Regions from separate parts of the Streptomyces sp. NPDC043427 genome, predicted to be linked through region 2. Evidence: riboswitches for the same ligand, from Rfam matches in the RefSeq annotation. Region 2 holds a riboswitch; the other holds the start of a gene.

The links. A riboswitch is a leader RNA that binds a small molecule or an ion and turns the genes downstream of it on or off. The one in region 2 is predicted to bind cyclic di-AMP.
Region 1: it holds a riboswitch for cyclic di-AMP, as region 2 does, so the genes downstream of both, AC067M_RS36875 (transglycosylase SLT domain-containing protein) here and AC067M_RS22830 (transglycosylase family protein) in region 2, are expected to answer to the same signal.

The regions. Positions count from the first base shown of each region.
Region 1 is NZ_JBWKCC010000032.1:115,137-118,363, reverse strand. It holds gene AC067M_RS36880 (polyprenyl synthetase family protein) at 1-778, opposite strand, end outside; cyclic di-AMP (ydaO/yuaA leader) riboswitch at 1,341-1,506, shown strand; gene AC067M_RS36875 (transglycosylase SLT domain-containing protein) at 1,509-2,039, shown strand; gene AC067M_RS36870 (HAD family hydrolase) at 2,070-2,900, opposite strand; gene AC067M_RS36865 (NAD(P)-binding domain-containing protein) at 3,043-3,227, opposite strand, start outside.
Region 2 is NZ_JBWKCC010000014.1:110,268-113,494, forward strand. It holds gene AC067M_RS22820 (cytochrome P450 family protein) at 1-249, shown strand, start outside; gene AC067M_RS22825 (LysM peptidoglycan-binding domain-containing protein) at 433-1,458, shown strand; cyclic di-AMP (ydaO/yuaA leader) riboswitch at 1,653-1,821, shown strand; gene AC067M_RS22830 (transglycosylase family protein) at 1,826-2,545, shown strand; gene eno (phosphopyruvate hydratase) at 2,813-3,227, shown strand, end outside.

The DNA.
Region 1 (3,227 bases), on a different contig from region 2:
CGAGCCGGGCCGCCCGCTCGCGCAGCCGCAGCACCGGAAGGGTCGGGATGCCCTCGCGCAGGTCCGTCCCCGGCGTCTTGCCCGACTCGTGGGAGTCGGAGGCGATGTCCAGCACGTCGTCCGCGAGCTGGAAGGCGACCCCCAGCCGCTCGCCGTACTGCGTCAGGACGTCGACCACGGTCTCGTCGGCGCCGGACATCATCGCCCCGAAGCGGCACGACACCGCGACGAGCGAGCCGGTCTTGCCACCCAGCACGTCCAGGTAGTGCTCGACCGGGTCGCGCCCGTCCGTGGGGCCCGCCGTCTCCAGGATCTGGCCCGTGACCAGCCGCTCGAACGCCTCCGCCTGGACCCGCACCGCCTCCGGCCCCAGGTCGGCCAGGATGTGCGAGGCCCGCGCGAACAGGAAGTCGCCGGTGAGGACCGCGACGGAGTTGCCCCAGCGCGTGTTCGCGCTGTCCACTCCGCGCCGCACCTCGGCCTCGTCCATCACGTCATCGTGGTACAGCGTGGCGAGGTGGGTCAGCTCCACCACCACCGCCGACGGCACGATCCCCGGCGCGTACGGGTCACCGAACTGCGCCGCGAGCATCACAAGAAGTGGCCGAAAACGCTTCCCGCCCGCTCGTACGAGGTGCTGCGCGGCCTCCGTAATGAACGGGACCTCGCTCTTGGTGGCTTCGAGCAAACCTTCCTCGACGGCCGCCATTCCGGCCTGGACATCGGCTTCCAGAGCCTGGTCCCGCACGCTCAGCCCGAACGGCCCGACGACGGTCACGAGGGGTCTCCTGTCTGCTGGTGTCTACCGGCGCTTACATGGTTTGTCGATAGGTCGCTGCCATCACTCAAGTCAGCGTATCCGGTCACCTTTCGATCACTGATGCCCCCCGCCCTCCCACATTCCATACCGTCCGGACGGTATGGAATCAGGCGTTATGTCTTTGATCTTCCGATACGACAGGACATCCATCGACTTACCCGCGAGCAGTGATTCATGCCCCACCTCGCGGTCGTCATCCAGCCATGGAGTCGTAGTGCCCTATTTGCCGCAATTGGATCCTCAATTCCCCTTGGCGGCAAATGAGCTGAGGAGATGTGCGCAGTGAATTGGGTCACGTGCGGGTTTATTCGGACACTGCGCCGCATGTCAGCTCCCCCCTTTGCCCACCCCCGAGTTGAGTCTTGGCAACCGCAAAGGATCAAGCACCCGATACGCCTCAGACCAAGGTCAATAGGGCAAGACGCCAATCCACCACTTGTTCCCGACATGTGCTCTCGCATACGTTCCCGGCCTGTCGGGCGGACGCCTCATCCTGCCGCCGCCCGCCGCCACCCATCGACGAACTCACTCGCGTACGGCAGGAGCGGGGGACCCAGGTAAGTCGCCGGGCCGGGCATCGCACCGGACCGGCTTGGGGTGAAGCCGTGTCGCCGTACGGCGGCCCGGCCGGGCACCTCCCAGCCCGAACCCGACAGCTCACCTCGCAGGCGCCGGAGAGGAATTCACCATGCCCGCTGCCGGCCTGCCCCGCCGCACCCGCACGTCCCGACTCGTTCGCACTCTCGCCGTCGCCGGCACCGGCGCCGCCGTGCTCGCGCTGCCGCTCATCGGCGCGACCAGTGCCTCCGCCGCCACCCCGACCCTGACGACCGCTGCCGTCACGGGCTACCCCAACACCCTCGACGGCTGGATCCGAGCGTCGCTCGCCATCATGGCCGAACGGGGCATCCCCGGTTCCTACGACGGCATTTACCGCAACATCATGCGTGAGTCCTCCGGCAACCCCAACGCCATCAACCTGTGGGACTCCAACGCGGCCGCCGGAACCCCGTCCAAGGGCCTGCTCCAGGTCATCGACCCGACGTTCCAGGCCTACCACGTGCCCGGCACGTCGTTCGACCCCTACGACCCGATCGCGAACATCACGGCCGCCTGCAACTACGCGGCGGCACGCTACTTTCCGGTCAACAACTTTTGGTTCCCTGCTTGTTCTTTTTTGTTTGGATCAGGCCGGACCCCGCTCCCTGATCCGGCCTGATCCAAACGAGAGGCCCTAGGCCTGCCCCCCTCAGCCTTCGGGGAACAGTCCTTCGAGGACGACGGCGATGCCGTCGTCCTCGTTCGACGTGGTGATCTCGTCTGCTACGGCCTTGAGTTCGGGGTGTGCGTTGGCCATCGCGACGCCTCGGGCCGCCCAGTCGAACATGGGGATGTCGTTGGGCATGTCCCCGAAGGCGATCGTGTCCGCCGGGCTCAGACCCAGGTGCTCGGCGGCCAGCGCCAGGCCGGTCGCCTTGGTGATGCCGCACGGCTGGAGTTCGACCGTCCCCGGTCCCGACATGGTGACCGTCGCGAGGGAGCCGACCACTCCGCGCGCCGTCGCAGCCAGTTCGTCGTCGGACAGGTCGGGATGGCGTAGCAGGACCTTGCTGATCGGCGCGCACCACAGGTCTGCGCGCCGACCGACCCGTACGGCGGGCAGGGTCGGGTGGGGCATCAGATACCCGGGCTCGATGAGCGTGAGCCCCTCGACGCCGTCCTGGTCTACCGCGGCGTACACCTGCCCCACCTCGGCCTCCACCTTCTCCAGCGCCGTCTCCGCCAACTCCCGGTCCAGGGTGACGGACCACAACAGCCGGTCCGCGCCGGCGTCGTAGACCTGTGCGCCCTGCCCGCACACCGCGAGCCCCGCGCTGCCGAGGTCGTCGAGGAGCGGGCGCACCCGGGGCGCCGGCCGTCCCGTGACGACGAGGTGCTGGGCACCCGCCCGTGCCACCCGCGCGAGCGCGGCGAAGGACCGGTCGGAGACGGTGTCGTCGCCGCGCAGCAGCGTTCCGTCCAGGTCGGTGGCGATGAGTGAGTACGCGGTGCGCTCGTCAGATGCGGTGGGTGCGGCCATGATCAGAGAATACGGACAGGACACCCCCCTCCACTCAGCGCGAACCGGACGGCGACAGCGCCCATCGCCGCCCAGCCGCCACTTTCAACTCCCATGCGGCGATCGGCTTTTCACCCCCAGGGGGTGCTCGTGTCCCTCCGTCTCAGCCGTGCGCCGCCGCCAGATGCCGCGCCAGCCTCGGTGAGGCGAACTCCGTGCCGCACACGAACCGCATCACCGGGCCGTACGACGCCGCGGCCGGCAGCCCCGTGAAGTACAGCCCCGGCACCGACGACACGTATCCCGCGCCCAGCTTGGGTGTGCCACGGCTCACCGCGAGTTCGGTGC
Region 2 (3,227 bases):
CGGTTCGCGGAGCCGGATGTCCTCGACCTCGGTCGGCGGGACAACCAGCACCTCGGGTACGGGCACGGCATCCACTACTGCCTCGGCGCGCCGCTGGCCCGTCTGGAGGGGCAGACCGCGCTCGCCACACTGCTCACCCGGCTTCCCGACCTGCGACTCGGGGAGGATCCGGCCGATTTGAGGTGGCGTGGCGGACTCATCATGCGGGGACTGCGCACACTGCCCGTGGAGTTCACGCCCACACGGTGATCGAGCGAGTGCGCTGTGTACCCGATGCGCCAGGGTGACATGCATTCAACTCTGTGATCTTCACGTGATCTACGCGGCATTAACTTGTGACAAGTGATCGGCTGTCGATACGTTCACTCGTCAACGCGGCACCTCGGCTTCACTCGCCGCGTGGGTAAGTGCTGTCTCGCGAAAGGTCACCGCATGCTCTCCGGGAACGGTCGCCACCGTCGCCCTCGTCAGGCTCCGGCTCTTCTCGTCGCGGCCGGGGTGACCGGCTCCGCCATCGCCATCCCGCTCCTCGGTGCCACCGGCGCGAGCGCGGCCGACGGCACCACGTGGGACAAGGTGGCCGACTGCGAGACCGGCGGAGCGTGGAGCGCCGACACGGGCAACGGGTTCTACGGCGGGCTGCATCTGACCCAGGAGCGCTGGGAGAAGTACGGCGGCCTCGAATTCGCCTCCAGCGCCGACAAGGCCAGCCGTTCCCAACAGATAGCCGTCGCCGAGAAGATCCTCGCCGACATCGGCCCCGGCGCCTGGCCCACCTGTGGACTGCTCTCCGGGCTCGGAAACGACTCGGGCTCGGCCGACGTGGACACGGGCGTGGCCGACGACGTGCCCTCCCGGGGCCTGGGCCTGTCCAGTTCGCCCAGTTCATCCGAATCATCCGACTCATCGGACTCCTCCGGCTCCTCCGACGCCTCAGGTTCCCCCGAGGCACCCGAAGGGTCCTCGGACGCCGGCGCCCCCGACGAATCCGCGACCGGATCCTCCGCGTCGCCGTCCCCTTCGTCCCCTTCATCTCCCAAGTCGGATGATTCCGCGAAGTCTGATTCGTCCGCGGATTCCGGCGCCAAGGACTCACGGAGCCCCGAAAGCTCGCCCACGGAAGACCCCGCATCCGGCAAGTCCGACGATTCGGACAATGCGCAGCAGGGTGCGGGTTCCTGGAGTCTTGTGGACACCGGCTCCGTGAGTGCCGATTCCACCGGCACCGGCCGTCACCGCGGCAACAGTGCCGACGAGGCCACGGGCGGTGGAGCCGCCACCGCCTCCTCCGGTCGTCACGCCTACACCGTCCGTCCCGGTGACACCCTGGCGTCCATCGCCGACTCCCTTGGCCTCGACGGCGGATGGTCCGCGCTCTATGCCGGTAACAAGCAGGCGATCGGCGCCGACCCGAACAACATCTCCGCCGGTCAGACCCTCCGAGTCGGGGCTGAATAGGGCGAAAAGTGGCGGGAGTTCACGCCCTACTTCGCGCCGAATGTCCAATTTGGCGAAAGTGTGGGATGAGTCTCAGAAGCCCTGATCGTCTTTGAAATTCCGCGGACGGCGTGTCTACGGTCATGACCGCTCGCCAACACGAGCCCCGGCTGCCGCAACGCCGAATCCTGCCAGCGGCCGTACGGGAACAGTCGTCGCGTAAAGCGCCGTAGGCAGGAGCGGGGGACCCAAGGTAAGTGCCGGGCCCGGACATTGAGACCGGATCCGGCTTGGGGTGAAGCCGCGCCTCGTGAGAGGTGCGGCCGGGCAACTCAACCGGCCCGAACCCGACAGCTCACCTCGCAGGCGTCGGTGAGGGGATCCAACCATGCTGTTTTCCGGCAAGGGCAAGCACCGTCGTCCGTCCAAGGCCACTCGCGCCATCGCCATCGCCGGTGTGACCGGCGCCGCTGTCGCCGCCCCGCTGATGGCGGCCGGCAACGCCTCCGCCGCCACCACCTCCGAGTGGGACACGGTCGCCCAGTGCGAGTCGGGCGGCAACTGGTCCATCAACACCGGCAACGGCTACTACGGCGGCCTGCAGTTCTCCGCCTCCACGTGGGCCGCGTACGGCGGCACGCAGTACGCCTCCCAGGCCAACCAGGCCTCCAAGGCGCAGCAGATCGCCGTCGCCGAGAAGGTCCTCGCCTCCCAGGGCAAGGGTGCCTGGCCGGTCTGCGGCAAGGGCCTGTCCGGTGCCTCCTCCAGCGGCAGCACCGACACCTCCTCCGGCAGCGGCTCCTCCTCCAGCGGTTCCAGCAACTCCAGCAGCTCCTCGAACGACAGCGGCACCAGCACCCGCTCGACCGAGCAGCAGGCCTCCCGCTCCTCCGAGCGTCCCGCCGCCAAGAAGACCGTCACCACGCCGACCGGCAAGAAGGTCAAGAAGGGTGACGGCGAGTACAAGGTCGTCGCGGGTGACACCCTCAGCTCGATCGCCACGAAGCAGAAGGTCGCGGGCGGCTGGGAGAAGCTGTTCGAGCTGAACAAGGACATCGTCGAGGACGCCAACCTCATCTACCCGGGCCAGCAGCTTCACCTGAAGTAAGCCGGGCCGACAGCTTCCGTCCGAAGCAGGACGCGGGCTCCCCGCTCCGGTGCGTCTTCCCCCGTACGCACCGGAGCGGGGTTTTTCTTTGCCCGCCCTTCGCCCGCAATCTCCGTGCGCTCTTTGTTCCGGCCGGGAACAATGTGTACGGTCAGCCTGTCCACGGGGCGGTCGGTCGGATGCCGATGCCGCGGGGGCGGTTAGGCTCTAGTCGCAAGGCCCGCGGGCCCCGCACTTCCAGCGTCACATCCCAAGAAGGAGATGCTCGTGCCGTCCATCGACGTCGTCGTAGCCCGGGAAATCCTGGACTCCCGAGGCAACCCCACGGTCGAGGTCGAGGTCGGCCTCGACGACGGCAGCACGGGTCGTGCCGCCGTCCCCTCCGGCGCCTCCACGGGCGCCTTCGAGGCCATCGAGCTCCGCGACGGTGACCCGAACCGCTACCAGGGCAAGGGTGTCGAGAAGGCCGTCCTCGCCGTCATCGAGCAGATCGGCCCGGAGCTGGTCGGCTACGACGCCACCGAGCAGCGTCTGATCGACCAGGCGATGTTCGATCTGGACGCCACCGACAACAAGGGCTCCCTCGGCGCCAACGCCATCCTCGGCGTCTCGCTCGCCGTCGCCCACGCCGCCTCCGAGGCCAGCGACCTCCCCCTCTTCCGCTACCTGGGCGGCCCGAACG